2 regions of the Trinickia sp. genome follow, and region 2 is predicted to be linked to the other one. Evidence: predicted binding sites of a transcription regulator. Region 2 holds the regulator's gene; the other holds the start of a gene.
The links. Region 2 encodes LexA, which represses DNA repair genes until DNA is damaged. Its sites were predicted from a motif close to ACTGTATNNNNATACAGT; they were not measured.
Positions count from the first base shown of each region.

Region 1 (7,678 bases), on a different contig from region 2:
TCGCGTACCACTTCACGTTGAGCGCCGCGAATTCGAGACCGCGCACCGCGAGAAAGGCGAGGGAAAACGCGAGGCATATCGTCAGCCAGAGTCTGCAGCGCGGTAGATCGAGGCGCTGCGCGGCCCGCTTCGCCAATTCGTTCGGCACGAGGCTCATGAGCAGAATCGCGAGGTTTGCCGTACCCCAGCGCATCTCGGGCGGCGGGGCATCGAGCGGCCACGCCGCGTTGATATCGCGCAGGTAGAAGTACATCGCGACGGCGATCGCGAAGACCGTCCCCTCGATCAGCATCAGTCCGGCCGTCGCCCACCACATCGCGCTGCGATGTCCGAAGCCGAAGCTCGGCAGATCGCGGACATCGACCGAAGCGCGTCCGTTGCGCGAGGAAGCATCGCCGCTGCTCATGGCTTGCGCTCCGGCGCCATGGCTTGCGCGTGATGACGTCGCGTCGGCCAGAACCATGCGGTCAGTGCGATGACGACCGGCACGGAACCCCACACGACAGCCCACGGCGTGAAGATCGAACCGATGAAGAGCACGGTCGTGGCAACGGCACTGACGAACGGCCAGATCGATGGCGTCGGGAACAGCGAGCGCAGGTCCGGGCGCGCGTCGAGCACCGTCGTGAGCAGTACCTCGCGGGCATCGGCCGCAAGTCCGCTGACATGGGCGGGATGCGTTGGCGGATCCCAGAGCGGATCGCGGCCGTGCACGACCGGCAGCGCATCGAAGTTGTGCGGCGGCGGCGGGCTCGGCGCGGCCCATTCGAGCGTGCCGGCGCCCCAGGGATTCGGGCCCGCGCTCGGCCCATGCCGCAGGCTGCGCCAGACGTTGAAGACGAACAGCAGCACGCTTGCCGCGATGGTCCACGCGCCGACGGTCGAGATCAGGTTCATCGCGGACCAGCCCATACCGGCCGGATAGGTCCAGACGCGCCGTGGCATGCCGTGGAGTCCCAGCCAGTGCATCGGGAAAAACGCGACGTTGAAGCCGATGAAGAAGAGCCAGAACTGCCAGCGTCCGAGCCGCTCGTCGAGCATGCGTCCCGTGACCTTCGGAAACCAGTAGTGAACGGCGGCGAAGAGCGGGAAGACGGCTCCGCCGATCAGCACGTAGTGCAGATGCGCGACGACGAAATAAGTGTCGTGCAACTGCAGATCGAGCGATACCGAGCCGAGCATGACGCCGGTCATCCCGCCCAGCACGAGGATGAAGAAGAATGCGAGGACGAACAGCAGCGGCGTTTTGAGGTTCAGGCGGCCTGTGAGGAGCGTGGCGATCCAGCAATAGATTTGCAGGCCGGAGGGAAGGGCGATCATCACGCTCGCGGCGGTGAAAAAACTTTTGCCGAGCTGCGGAACGCTGGTGGCGAACATGTGGTGAACCCATAGCCCGAAGGCCAGGAAAGCGGTCGCGATCAGCGCGAGGACGATCGCGGTGTAGCCGAATATCGGTCGCCGCGCAAAGGTTGGCAGGATCGACGAGATGAAACCGAGTGCCGGGATGAAGATCAGATAGACCTCCGGGTGGCCGAAGAACCAGAAGAGGTGTTGCCAGAGCAGGACGTCGCCGCCGAGCGACGGATTGAAGAACTGCGTCCCGACGAGCCGGTCGAGAATCAGTGCGGTACTGGCGAGCATCACGGCCGGCATGGCGAAGATGACCATGAACTGCGTGACGAGCGTGGCCCATGCGAAAAGCGGTATTCGGTTGAGCGACATGCCCGGTGCCCGCATCTTGAGGATCGTCGTGATCAGCACGATGGCTTCGAGCAGCGAGGCAAGCTCGGTGAACGTGATCATCTGCGCCCAGATGTCGGTGCCCTTGCCGGTGGCGTAGTCGGGGCCCGCAAGCGGAACATAGCTGAACCAACCCGCGCGCGGGCCGGCGCCGAGCACGAAGGCGACGTACAGCGTGAGTCCGCCGAACAGGAACACCCAGTAGGCATAGGCGTTCATGCGCGGAAAGGCGATGCTGCGCGCGCCGACCATCAATGGGATCAGATAAATCGCCACGGCCTGCATGACCGGGACGCCGAAGAGAAACATCATCGTCGTGCCGTGAATCGTGAACAGCGTGTCGTACAGGTCGGGGCCGACGAGGTGCAGGCCCGGCCGTGCCAACTGCAGGCGCATCGTGAGCGCGAGCATGCCTGCCAGCGCAAAAAATGCGAACGTGGTCACGACGAAGCGGCGCGCGATGGTCTTGTGGTTGACCGCGGCGAGCATCCCGACGATGCCCGGCGGGTCGTCCCATGTGCGGGCGAGCAGGCGCCGCGTGGTATCGGTGGCGGTCGGGCCGTCGACTCGATGTTCGTCGCGGCTCGAGAACTCGGGGCCGGTGTGCGCCATCGTCATTTGAGCGTGGTGAGCCAGGCGACGAGCGCCTGAATGTCGGCGGCCGGCAACGCGCTCGCAGGCATGGTCGCGCCGGGCTTGGCTGCCTGCGGATTACGGATCCATGCGGCGAGGTTGGCCGGATTGTTTTCCAGCGCGCCCGCGGCCAGCGTGCGGCGGCTCATCAGATGCGTGAGGTCGGGCGCGAGCATGCCGAGCGCATGCGTGCCACGTACGGTATGGCAATTCGCGCATGCCGACGCCTCGAAGAGCGCCCGGCCGCGCGCGGCCAGTGCGTTGTCCGGCGGCGCGGCCGGCAGGCGTTGCGCGGCTGCCCAGGCGGCATAGCGCTCGGGCGGGTCGGCCATGACAGTCATGGCCATCAGCGCATGTTCGGTGCCGCAGAACTCCGCGCATTGGCCGCGGTAAGCGCCGGGCCGGTCCGCGCGGAATTCGATCGTCGAACCGATGCCCGGCAACAAGTCCTTCTTGCCATGGAGATTCGGCACCCAGAAACTATGAATGACATCGCCGGCCGCCAGCGACACGATCACGGGCCGGCCTACGGGTACGTGCAGTTCGTTGGCGACGGCGAAACCGGGGGCGCCGTCTTCGGGTGCGTAGTTTGCCTGCCACCACCACTGCCACCCGGTAACCTGGATGTGCAGCGCGTGGGCGGCCGGCAGTTTCGAAAGCGCCCGATCCGTCAGTGCGTCGGCCACTGTCAGCCCGACGAGCAGCACGACGGAAACGGTGGTTGCCGCGATGACGGCCCGTCGCGGGCCGCGCTCCGGGCGGGTATTGGCCGACAGATCGGGTGCGGCCGGCGTATCGGCGCGGCGGCGCGCCAGCCCCACGAGTACGGCCAGAAGCACTGCGGCGAAGACCGCGCCTGTCACGATGAGCGTGAAGTGCCAAAGGCGTGCGATATGGGCCGCTTGCACTCCTGCAGGCGCGAGCGCATCGTGCTGTGGAGTGGCTTGTGCGAGGACGGTGATCCAACCGGCGGCGAACATGACAGACCTTCCGAACATGACAGACCGTCCGACGTGCGGTGTAGGACCGCAGCGGTTGGCATGCGAAGTGCGGGGTGGTTTCATGCGGCGGCGACGATGGGTGGGACGTCAGCCGAAGAGCACGTTCTGTTCCCGCAGAAATTCGATCGGACGCATGAACACTCAAGAGACCGCGCGATGAACGAGGTGCCCATGTCAGATCGTCGGCGAGGCTTGAGCGCTCGTACGGCCGGGCAGCTTCGCGAAGTGCTCGAAGGCCGGCGCCGCGGCGCGCGCATGCTACTGCCCTTCGCCGGGCCGGCCGTAGTCGTTTCGGTCGCTTACATGGACCCCGGGAATATTGCAACGAATCTGCAGGCAGGCGCGGGATACGGATATGCGTTGCTGTGGGTCGTGCTGTTTGCGAATGTCGTCGCGATGCTGTTCCAGTCGATTTCGGCGCGCGTCGGGGTGGTGACGGGCGAGAGCCTGGCCCGCGTTTGTGCACGCGCTGCGCCCAAGCCGGTGACGTTGGCGATGTGGTTCGTCGCCGAGATCGCGGCGATGGCCACCGACTTAGCGGAGTTTCTCGGGGCAGCTATCGGTTTTTCGCTGCTTGCGCATCTGCCGCTCATCGTCGGCATGGGCGTCACGGCTGTGCTGACCTGGGGGCTGCTGCTGATGCAGGGGCGCGGTTTTCGTCCGCTCGAGCTGGCGATCGGCGCGCTGGTCGGCGTCATTGTGATCGCCTATCTCGCGCAATTGCTGTTCGTGCCGCTCGAGTGGAGCGCAGTTGCGCGCGGAACGTTCGTGCCGACGGTCGCCGATCGCGAGGCGCTCTTCGTGGCCGTGGGCATCGTGGGCGCCACGGTGATGCCGCATGCACTGTTTCTTCATTCGGGACTGACGGGCGAGCGCGTCGCGCCGCTCACCGATGGCGAACGGCGCACGCTGCTGCGCTATTCCAACGCGGAAGTCGTCATCGCACTCGGCGTGGCGGGGCTCGTCAACATGACGATGGTGGCCATGGCCGCGGGTGCGTTTCACCAAGGATTCCCGCGGATGGCACAGATCGACGTCGCCTATCGGACGCTGATGCCGCTCTTCGGTTCGATGGCAGGTGGGCTGTTTCTGACCGCCTTGATGGCATCGGGCATATCGAGTTCGGTCGTCGGCACGATGGCGGGGCAGATGATCATGCGGGATTTTCTGGGCTTTACCGTGCCGCTCTGGTTGCGCCGGCTCGTCACGATGCTCCCGGGATTCATCGTCGTCGGAATGGGCGTGGATGCCACGCGTGCGCTCGTGCTGAGCCAGGTCGTACTGAGCATCGCCGTGCCCGTACCCATGATTGCGTTGTTGGCGGTTGCCTGCCGGCGACGGGTCATGGGCGGCTATCGACTGGGGCCGCTCGCAATGTCGCTCGCCATCGTGTTTGCCGCGGCGGTGTTGCTGATGAACGGAGTGCTCGTCGCGCGCATTGTCGGGTAGCGGAGATCGCGCTCGGCGTGAACTCGACCTGCGTCGCGGCTAGCGGTGGTGGACCGCCGCGGTCGCTGGCTTCGCGCCGGCCAGAATTCGTCGGATCTGCGCCAAATGCTGCTCCGCCAGCACGCAGTCTTGCGCGGCGCGAACCGGCCGACGCGGTGCAGGCGGGCAAATCCCCAGATAGCGGCACAGTGCCGAGACAAACACGGGACGACCCGAGTGCGCCAAGTGCCGCGCCGCTTCGGTCACGCGCACGTTCCCCGCGTGGGTCATGAGCCAAGCCAGCGCCTGCCGGTCGTCGTCATTCGCAATTCGGATCAGCCGTTCCATACAGAGCCTATACTGTATAAATGAACAAGTATATATATACAGTACTTTTGGGAAACGCGCAAATCGCTGGCCGTTGACGTCAACATGAGTTCCTGATGTATGAGAGATACGAAGCGGTCAGGCTTGCCGAGCCGCGGGGTAACCGATCGCATAGGAGGGCGGATACCCGATCGCATAGCCGGCATGCCCAAAATAATCCTGCGGCTGAACGTAATGGCCCGCGTAAGGCGCGGTATGCGCGCCGTAGCCAGCGTAGTAGCTGCCCGACGGCGGCGCGTGATAAACGACGGGGTTGAACAAGCCGCTGCGCAGTCCGCTCAAGAACCCGCTCGTCAAACCCGGCAACCCGAAGCGCACCGTATGTCGACGGCCGAAATAATGAAAGCCGACGTGTGCATGGACGCGGCCGTACGCGTCCTCTCCGTGACCGTATGAAAAGCCGATCGGCCGATGCGCGCCCACCACGTGCGTGCGATATCCGGGCACGCTCCAATGCGGCGAATAAACCGGGTAACCGTACGCGGGTGCGGGCGCCACGGTTGCCGCATGAGCGCCATGAGCCCCCTGAGCCCCCTGAGCCCCCTGAGCCCCTTGAGCGCCCGGCGTCGATTGATTCGCGTTCTGCGCAGCGGGCTTCGGCTTGTCGGCACCCGGCTTGAGCGTCGGCCGCGGCGGATTCGCCCCCGATGCCGACGCGGGCTCGCTTTCCGCCGGCCGGGAAGGTTCTCGCGCGACAAGCAGGCTTGCCGCTGCGTCCGATCGCTCTCTCGCGGTCGCCGGCAGCGTACGTTGACGTTCGAGCGCGACGCGCGAAAAATCGGCCAGCCGGCTCATGGATTGCGTGCGTCGCAGCGACCCATTGCCGTCAGCGGGACGCTCGCCGCCGGCGCTCGCGCGTTGCGTGAGCGCCCCCAGCACGGCGTCGCCGCGGCTCAACCCCGGGCGTGCCGCGCCGGCGGGGAGCCCGCCGGGGGCTTTGCCATCTTTCGTCGACGCGGGGGGGTGATCGCCGAGCTGTGCAGCGGACGATCCGATCCGTAGGGGCATGGTTCACTCCTGCCGCCCGCGCCGGTCATCGGCCGGCACGGCCGTGGATTAACGTTGATCTGCACGGCAGAGTAGTCCCTCCTCATGAGGTTTCTTGCATCGAGCGGCGAGGGCTAGCGCCACTGAGCGAAACGTTCCGGATCGATCGGGACATCGAGCGCGGCAGACCCGGCAACAGGGGCGCAAGGCGGAGGTGAGCTTTTACGGGAGCGCCTGCTTCCACGTCGCTTGTGCTGACAAGGGTGAGCTTTTACGGGACTCACAATTCGGCCTCCGCCAATCCGACGTCCGTCACGAAAATCGGAAACGTGCGAAGATCGTGGGTTTCGACGTCGCGTATGCGCGTCGTGGCGACCCTAACCGGGGCAAGTCGGCCCCGGCATCCCTGAGTTGAGGAGAGATTGACGATGGAGATCACCGGACACATGCTGATCGGCGCAGAGGCAGTGCGCGGCACGGCTGGCACGCTGCGCGCGTTCGACCCCGCGCGCAACGCGGAAATCGAGCCGGCGTTCGGCGCGGGCGATGCGAACGACGTCGATCGTGCCTGTCGGCTCGCGCGTGAGGCATTCGACCCGTTTCGCCAGGCCCCGCTCGAGCAGCGCGCCCGGTTCCTGGAGGCGATCGCCGAGCAGATCATCGCGTTGGGCGATGCGCTGATCGAGCGCGCGCATATCGAATCCGCCTTGCCGAAGGCGCGGCTCGAAGGCGAACGCGGTCGCACTGTCGGCCAATTGAAACTGTTCGCCGCGCTCGTGCGCGATGGCCGCTGGCTGGGCGCCACGCTCGACTCGGCGCAACCCGAGCGCAAGCCGCTGCCGCGCTCCGACTTGCGGTTGCAGAAGATTCCAGTGGGACCGGTGGCCGTCTTCGGTGCGAGCAACTTCCCGCTGGCGTTCTCGGTGGCGGGTGGCGACACCGCGTCGGCTTTCGCCGCCGGTTGTCCCGTCGTCGTCAAGGCGCACCCGGCGCATCTGGGCACTTCCGAACTCGTCGGCCGCGCCATCGCGCAGGCGGTCAAGGAGTGCGGCTTGCCGGCCGGCGTCTTCTCGCTCGTGATCGGTGCGGGTAATGCAGTCGGCGAAGCGCTTGTCGCGCACCCCGCCATCAAGGCCGTTGGCTTCACCGGTTCGCGCGGCGGCGGTATCGCACTGATGAAGATTGCGGCGCAGCGCCGCGAGCCGATTCCGGTCTACGCCGAAATGAGCAGTATCAATCCGACGTTCGTAATGCCAGGCGTGCTCGCGTCGCGTGCAGCGGAAACGGCGAACGGTTTCGTCGAATCGCTGACGCTCGGCGTCGGTCAGTTCTGTACGAACCCCGGTCTCGTCGTCGTACTCGAAGGGCCGAATACGCAAGCGTTCATCGACGCGGCCGTGAAAGCGCTCGAAAAGAAGGGTGCGCAGACGATGCTGACGGCCGGAATCGCCTCGGCGTATCGCGACGGCGTGACGCGCCGCAGTGGGGTCGAAGGCGTGAAG
Region 1 covers NZ_JBMRBK010000040.1:177,318-184,995, reverse strand. The annotation lists gene ACO1XS_RS11145 (cytochrome c oxidase subunit 3) at 1-406, opposite strand, end outside; gene ctaD (cytochrome c oxidase subunit I) at 403-2,352, opposite strand; gene coxB (cytochrome c oxidase subunit II) at 2,355-3,353, opposite strand; gene ACO1XS_RS11130 (Nramp family divalent metal transporter) at 3,546-4,823, shown strand; gene ACO1XS_RS11125 (CppA family protein) at 4,863-5,150, opposite strand; gene ACO1XS_RS11120 (hypothetical protein) at 5,268-6,197, opposite strand; gene ACO1XS_RS11115 (aldehyde dehydrogenase (NADP(+))) at 6,605-7,678, shown strand, end outside.
Region 1: a site for LexA is predicted at 5,162-5,179, ahead of ACO1XS_RS11125 (CppA family protein). Genes of this name have one in related genera too.

Region 2 (7,678 bases):
CGACGAGCATCTGCCCGATCTGACGTGGACTACCCTGGCGCAAGGCGAGATGGACCTTCGGAAACGCCTCTTTGAACTGGCGAATGACGGGCGGCAGCGCATAGCGCGCCTGCGTATGCGTCGTGGCCACGACGAGATGGCCCGTGTCCTCGTCCGCGTACTGGCGCGCGACGCGGCGCAGGTTCTCGGCATCGAGCAGCATTCGCTCGATCAGGCGATGCACCGCCTTGCCCGGCTCCGTCAGGCCGGTGAGGCGTTTGCCGCGCCGCACGAAGATGTCGACGCCGAGCTCGTCCTCGAGATCCTTGATCTGCTTGGAGACGCCCGATTGCGAGGCGAACAGCACATTCGCGACCTCGGTGAGGTTCAGATTGCGGCGCACCGCTTCGCGTACGTATCGCAGTTGTTGGAAGTTCATGCAAGTCTCGCTGGTTCGGGAGTACGGCGGTCGATTCGGTAAGGCGCGATGCACTCAGTATGCGGCGACATCGAGAAACTCGCTGACGAACGGTGTGCCCGGACGCTCATAGACTTCCTCCGGGGTGCCCTGCTGCTCGACGCGCCCATGATTGAGCACGACGATACGATCCGCCACATCGCGCGCTTCCTCCTGATCATGTGTGACGAAGAGCGTCGTGATCGCAAGCTCGTCGTGCAGCCGTCGCAGCCAATTGCGCAGCTCTTTACGCACCTTGGCGTCGAGCGCGCCGAACGGCTCGTCTAGCAACAGCACGGACGGGTCGACGGCCAACGCGCGCGCCAGTGCCACGCGCTGCCGCTGCCCGCCCGAGAGTTCGGCGGGATAGCGCTGGCCGAGCTGCGCGAGCTGCACGCGTTCGAGCAGCTCCCGCACTTTGGCGTCGATCGCCGCGGCCGCGGGTCGCTCGCGACGCGGCTTGACGCGCAGTCCGAACGCAACGTTCTCGAAGACCGTCATATGACGAAAGAGCGCGTAATGCTGGAACACGAACCCGACACGCCGATCGCGCGGGTCGAGGATGGTGACGTCGCGGCCGTTCAATACGATTTCGCCGGCATCGGCCGACTCGAGCCCGGCCACCACGCGCAAAAGAGTCGTCTTGCCGCAGCCCGACGGTCCGATCAAGGCCGCCAGCTCGCCGCGGCCGAACTCGAGCGATACGTCGTCGAGCGCCTTGAAGTCGCCGAAATGTTTTTCCAGATTGCGAACGGTGATGCTCATGACGATCCTTTCATCGATGATGCGTGCGGCCCACGCCGGCGGCGGCCATCCGGCGCTCCGCGACGAGCTTCGCCACCAGCGTCGCGAGCGCGATCAACGCGAGCAGCGACGCAACTGCGAAGGCGGCCGCGAAGTTGTAGTCGTTGTAGAGAATCTCGACGTGCAGCGGCATGGTGTCGGTCAGACCGCGGATATGGCCCGAGACCACCGATACCGCACCGAACTCGCCCATTGCCCGTGCGTTGCAGAGGATCACGCCGTAGAGCAAGCCCCACTTCACGTTCGGCAGCGTGACCCGGCGCCAGATTTGCCAGCCCGACGCGCCGAGCACCCGCGCCGCTTCCTCCTGCTCCTTACCCTGCGCCTGCATGAGCGGAATCAGCTCGCGCGCGACGAACGGAAACGTCACGAATAGCGTCGCGAGCACGATGCCCGGCACCGCGAACACGATCTGAAGGTCGTGCCGCTCGAGCCACGGACCGAGCCAGCCTTGGGCGCCGAACAGCAGCACGTATATGACGCCCGAAATCACGGGGGACACCGAGAACGGCAGATCGATCAGCGTCGTGAGCAGTGCGCGGCCTCGAAACTCGAACTTCGCGATCGCCCACGAAGCGGCGAGCCCGAACACGAGATTGAGCGGCACGGCAATCGCGGCGACACCGAGCGTCAGCGCGATCGCCGCGCGTGCATCGGGCTCGACGAGCGACTCGAAATAAAAGCGCACACCTTTGCTGAACGCCTCGGTGAAGACGGCGGCCAACGGCACGACGAGAAACAGCGAGAGAAAAACGAGCGCGATGCCGATGAGCGTCCAGCGCGGCACCCACTGGGCCGCAGGCGCGAACCGGCGCGCCGATGCGGCCGGTCGGCGGACGCCGGCGGTCTGAGCACGCTCCCGATTTTCATGCGTATCGGCTCGCGCCCGCACGCCATCCGCTGCCGGCGCGCGAGCCGAACGGGCGGTCGCAGCAAGTTGGTTCATGTGAGCGCTCCCGAGATCGTCGTACCGCTCGTCGGACCCGACCGGCGGCGCCCACGCGGACTCGTGCGCCGCTGCCAATGCCATTGCAGCGCGTTGATCGCGAAAAGCATCAGGAACGAAGCGACGAGCATCGCGGTGGCGAGCGCAGTTGCACCGGCATAGTCGTACTGTTCCAGTTTGGTGATGATGATGAGCGAGGTGACTTCGGACTTCATCGGAATGTTGCCGGCGATGAAGATGACCGAACCGTATTCGCCGAGTGCGCGCGCGAACGCGAGCGCGACCCCCGTGGACCAGGCGGGCACGAGCGCGGGCAGCACGACGCGCACGAACGTCTGGGCGCGCGAGGCGCCAAGGCAGGCGGCGGCTTCTTCCTGCGCGCGCTCGAAATCGGCAAGGACCGGCTCCACTGTTCGCACGACGAACGGCAGGCCGATGAAGGTCAACGCGACCAGCACGCCAAGCGGCGTAAATGCCACTTTGAGGCCGAGCGGCGCGAGCCACCGGCCGATCCATCCGTGCTCGGAGTAGACCGTCGCGAGTGCGATACCGGCCACCGCGGTCGGCAGCGCGAACGGCAGATCGACGATGGCATCGACGAACCGTTTGCCGGGAAACCGATAGCGCACGAGCACCCACGCGACGAGCAGGCCGAACGCGCCGTTGATGAGTGCCCCAACCGCCGCGGCGCCGATCGTCAAACGGTACGAGGCAACGACGCGTGGCGAAGCGACAGCCGCGAAGAACGGCGCGGGTCCGAGCGTCGCCGCCTTCAAAAAGGCCATGGCGAGCGGTATGAGCACGACGAGACCCAGGTAGGTCAGCGTGAGACCGAGTGTCAGACCGAAGCCGGGCAAGGCGCCGGGTTTGCGAAAAGCGAATTTCGTCATGCTTTCGACCGATAGGCGGGCACCGCTCAATGCGGCTGATAAATCGAATCGAACACTCCACCGTCGGCAAAGTGCGTCTTTTGCGCGTTGGTCCAGCCGCCGAATGTGGCATCGACCGTGTAGAGCTTGAGTTTCGGGAACTGCGCGGTCAGATCGGCCGGCAAATTGGTGGCGCGCGGCCGATAGTAGTTGCGCGCCGCGATCCGCTGTCCTTCGTCGGTATAGAGAAAGCGCAGATACGCTTCGGCGAGCTTGCGCGTGCCGCGCCGCTCGACGACGCGGTCCACGACCGCCACCGGGGGCTCCGCCAGGATGCTGGCCGACGGCACCACGATCTCGAACTTGTCCGCGCCGAATTCCTTGCGTGCGAGAAACGCCTCGTTCTCCCACGCGATCAGCACATCGCCGAGACCGCGTTGCACGAAGCTCGTCGTCGCGCCGCGCGCTCCGGAATCGAGCACGCCCGCATTGCGATAGAGCGCAGTGACGAACGCGCGGGCCTTGGCGGCGTCGCCGCCCGGCCGGTTGAGCGCATAGGCCCAGGCCGCCAGGTAATTCCAGCGCGCCCCGCCCGAAGTCTTGGGGTTCGGCGTCACGATCGAAACCCCCGGTTTCACCAGATCGTCCCAATCCTTGATGTGCTTGGGGTTGCCGCTGCGCACGAGGAACACGATCGTCGACGTATAGGGTGAGGCGTTGTCCGGCAACCGCTTTTGCCAGTCTTGTGCCACGAGGCCCCGGTCGGCCAGCGCCTGGATGTCGTAGGCCAGCGCGAGTGTCACGACGTCGGCCTGCAGGCCGTCGAGCACCGAGCGCGCCTGCGCACCGGAGCCGCCGTGCGACTGACGGATCGAAAGCGTCTCGCCCGTCTGGGCTTTCCATTGCGCGGCGAAAGCCTTGTCGACGTCTTGATAGAGCTCGCGCGTCGGGTCGTAGGAAACATTGAGCAGCGTCGTTTGCGCGAATGCGCTCGGCGATCCAAGAATCAGCGCCGCCGTGCCGGCGGCCATCCCCGCCAACCAGCGTCTGCGCGCGCCGGAACGCGCCGTTCCCCGTGTGCTCATGCGTTTCCCCTCTGCCTGCCGGCGTTTGTATGAAGTCGGGCCAGTCTAGACGGTCGCCCTTATGAGCGGAACGAATGGATTTTCATTTTTTTATACGAAAAAATGCTAAAGGCGGCACTGGAGCCTTCGCCGCGGGGTCGCAACGTTTTGCTTGAAATCCGCACGATACTGTATAAAAATACAGCAACCTGTTCATACATACAGTGACCCTATGACCAAACTCACCGCACGGCAGCAGCAGGTATTCGATCTGATCCGGCAATCGATCGAGCACAGTGGTTTTCCGCCCACCCGCGCCGAAATCGCCGCGGCGCTGGGTTTCAGCTCGGCAAACTCAGCTGAAGAGCACTTGCGCGCGCTGGCGCGAAAGGGTGTCATCGAACTGGCCGCGGGTGCATCGCGCGGCATCCGGCTGCTCGGTCTGGACGATGCGCCGCGTCAGCTTTCGCTGCCCCATGCGGCGCTCATGCAGTTGTCGCTGCCGCTGGTCGGACGAGTCGCAGCGGGCAGCCCCATCCTGGCGCAGGAGCATATCTCGCAGCATTACGTCTGTGACCCGGCGCTCTTTTCGAGCAAACCGGATTACCTGCTCAAGGTGCGGGGCCTGTCGATGCGCGACGCCGGCATTCTCGATGGCGACCTGCTGGCGGTGCAAAAGCGCACCGAAGCGAATGACGGTCAAATCATCGTGGCGCGTCTTGGGGACGACGTCACGGTCAAGCGCTTGAAGCGCCGCCCCGACGGTCTCGAACTGATCGCCGAAAACCCCGATTACGAGAACATCTTCGTGCACGCCGGCAGCGCGGAGTTCGCGCTCGAGGGGATTGCCGTCGGCTTGATTCGTCCCACCGAATTCTGAATTACGAACATCACGGAGACGCCATGGACCGCCTTGCCCGCCTTATTCCGTTTCGCGCCTTCGGCCGCCTGCGTCGTTTGCGCGGCCTCATTCCCTGCCCGCCGCTCGAAGCAACTCCGTTGCGCACCGCCGGGCGCGAATCGACGTTTGCGTCGTCTTCAGGCCTCCAGCCGTCGACACAGCCCGCGTTTGCCCGTGTGTCACTCAACAGCGGCCTGCACGCGGAGCCCGCGCGCCGCGCTCCTGTCCGGGTTTATCACGGCGCGTCGCGCGTAATCCTTGTCGGCACGATCGACGCTGTGTGCCGCATGATCGATCGGTGCATCGACGAGGAGCGCGCCGGGCTGCGCTCAGCCAGTTTGGGTTGAATCCGAGGGGGCAACGCCGGGGCGCATGGGTCCCATCGCCCGCTGAAACAGGTTGTTACCGCTGGTGATGACGGCCGGGATCGTTTCGCGTCGGAAGCAGTCCATCATGAATTCCATCCGAATGAGCTGACTATCGAATGATGAACGATCAAAGGAGTCCCGGCCGCCGCCATCGGCTCGTCACCGCTGTCGCCGTCCTCATTGCCGTTATCGTCCTCGGGGTGGCCGCCTTGGCGTACGCCTCGCCGTATCTTGTGCTGGATCGGCTCAAGCGCGCGGCGGACGCTCGGAATGCCGAAATCGTCAATCGCTACGTCGACTATCCGGCGCTGCGCACGAGCCTGAAGCAGCAGGTGACCGAGATGCTGGCTCGCCGCATCGATGAGCAAAAACGGGAGCATCCGTTCGCGGCGCTCGGTGCGCTGGTCGGTATGGCGCTGATTGGCCCGCTCGTTGACGCTTATGCCACGCCGGACGGCGTCGCGGCGCTATTGAACGGCTTGCCGCCCCGCGGCGAACCGGGCGAAACGCCGCCGCAGCCGGGCGCACAACCCGACGAGGACTCTGCCGCGTCGGGCCAGGGGCAATCCAACGCGCCCGCGCCTGCGCCTGCGCCTACTCAACCGCCGCGAGCGAGCGCGGGATATGACGGCATCGATCAATTCGTCGTCACCTATCGGCGCGATGCGCAAAGCCGGCCCTACAGCGTGCTGCTGCGGCGCGACGGCTGGTTCTCGTGGAAGCTCTTCGCGGTCAACCTGAACCAGTAGCGTGCGCGCTGCCTGTCGGCGCTCAGGTTTCCGTTCCCGCGCCAGCCTTGGCGGGCGCTGCAGTCACGGGCTCTTGCTCATGCGCCGTCGAGACGGCCACGAGAATGCTGCACGACACGCGATCGAGCAATAGCGTGTTACCTGCCCCCATCCACCAGCGGGACAAACCGCTCCGTGCGCGATGCCCGACCACGACGAGGTCCACTTTCAAATCGGCGGCGAGCCGGGCGATTTCATCGATCGGATGACCGAACGCGAAATGCCCCTGTGATTTGACACCCCGCTCTGTGAGCCAATCGACGCCTTCCTGCAGGATTTCCCGGGCGGCGTCCTCGAAGCGGCCGCACGCGACGTCGGTCAATAGCCCAGCGCTTTGGGCGATGCTCGTGCGCATGTCGACAACCGACAATAGATGCGTTTCCGCCTTCAGGTCGAGCGCGAGATCGGCGCCGCAGCGCAATGCTTTGCGGCCTTCGCGCGTGCCGTCGTAACAGAGCAGAATTTTGTTGTAGCTTGCCATCGTGGCCTCCCTTCCTGCGTTAACCGCAGACGTTTGGTTCAATCATGGTGCGGCGCACCCGCGCTTGCAAGAGATGGAAAACGCCTAGTTCGCTGCCGCCCACGCGTCCTTTTATGCTCCCTTGCACGACGCTTTCAGACGATGCAATAGAATGGAGCGCCGACGGACCTATTTTCGTATCAGCCACATTCGACTCCCGATGCCGCAAAACGCGATCGAATTTTCTGACGTGCAAAAACACTACGGCGATAAGACGGTCGTCGATGGACTGAGTTTTCATGTCCGCACGGGTGAATGCTTTGGACTGCTAGGGCCGAACGGGGCCGGCAAGACCACGACACTGAAGATGCTGCTCGGCATCGCGAACCCCGACGCGGGGACGATCATGCTTGCCGGCGAATCCATCCCAGCACGCTCGCGCATCGCCCGGCAGCGCGTCGGCGTAGTCCCCCAATTCGACAATCTCGATCCCGATTTCACCGTGCGCGAAAACCTGCTCATATTCGGCCGTTACTTCGGCCTGTCTGCGAGCAAGACCCGGGCCAAGGTGGATCCGCTGTTGGAATTCGCGCGCCTCGAAAACAAGGCCGATGCTCGCGTGGCCGAACTTTCGGGCGGCATGAAGCGACGTTTGACGCTTGCACGGGCACTGATCAACGACCCGGACGTGCTGGTCATGGACGAACCCACAACCGGGCTCGATCCGCAAGCGAGGCACCTGATTTGGGAACGGTTGCGCTCGTTGTTGTCTCGCGGCAAGACCATCATGCTCACGACACACTTCATGGAGGAAGCGGAGCGGCTCTGCGACAGGCTTTGCATCATCGAGGAAGGCCGAAAGATCGCGGAAGGCGCACCGCGCGCATTGATCGCCAAGGAGATCGGCTGCGATGTCATTGAAGTCTATGGCGCGGCGCCCGAAGCCCTGCGCGAGGAATTGTCGCCTTTTGCGGTGCGCACCGAGATCAGCGGCGAAACGCTTTTTTGCTATGTCGACGATCCGGGGCCCGTCAATGCTCGT
Region 2 covers NZ_JBMRBK010000061.1:91,522-99,199, forward strand. The annotation lists gene ACO1XS_RS16420 (CysB family HTH-type transcriptional regulator) at 1-418, opposite strand, end outside; partial or broken gene ACO1XS_RS16425 (sulfate/molybdate ABC transporter ATP-binding protein) at 482-1,201, opposite strand; gene cysW (sulfate ABC transporter permease subunit CysW) at 1,212-2,186, opposite strand; gene cysT (sulfate ABC transporter permease subunit CysT) at 2,183-3,076, opposite strand; gene ACO1XS_RS16440 (sulfate ABC transporter substrate-binding protein) at 3,103-4,140, opposite strand; gene lexA (transcriptional repressor LexA) at 4,352-4,999, shown strand; gene ACO1XS_RS16450 (hypothetical protein) at 5,023-5,367, shown strand; gene ACO1XS_RS16455 (DUF2939 domain-containing protein) at 5,505-6,137, shown strand; gene ACO1XS_RS16460 (universal stress protein) at 6,160-6,657, opposite strand; gene nodI (nodulation factor ABC transporter ATP-binding protein NodI) at 6,857-7,678, shown strand, end outside.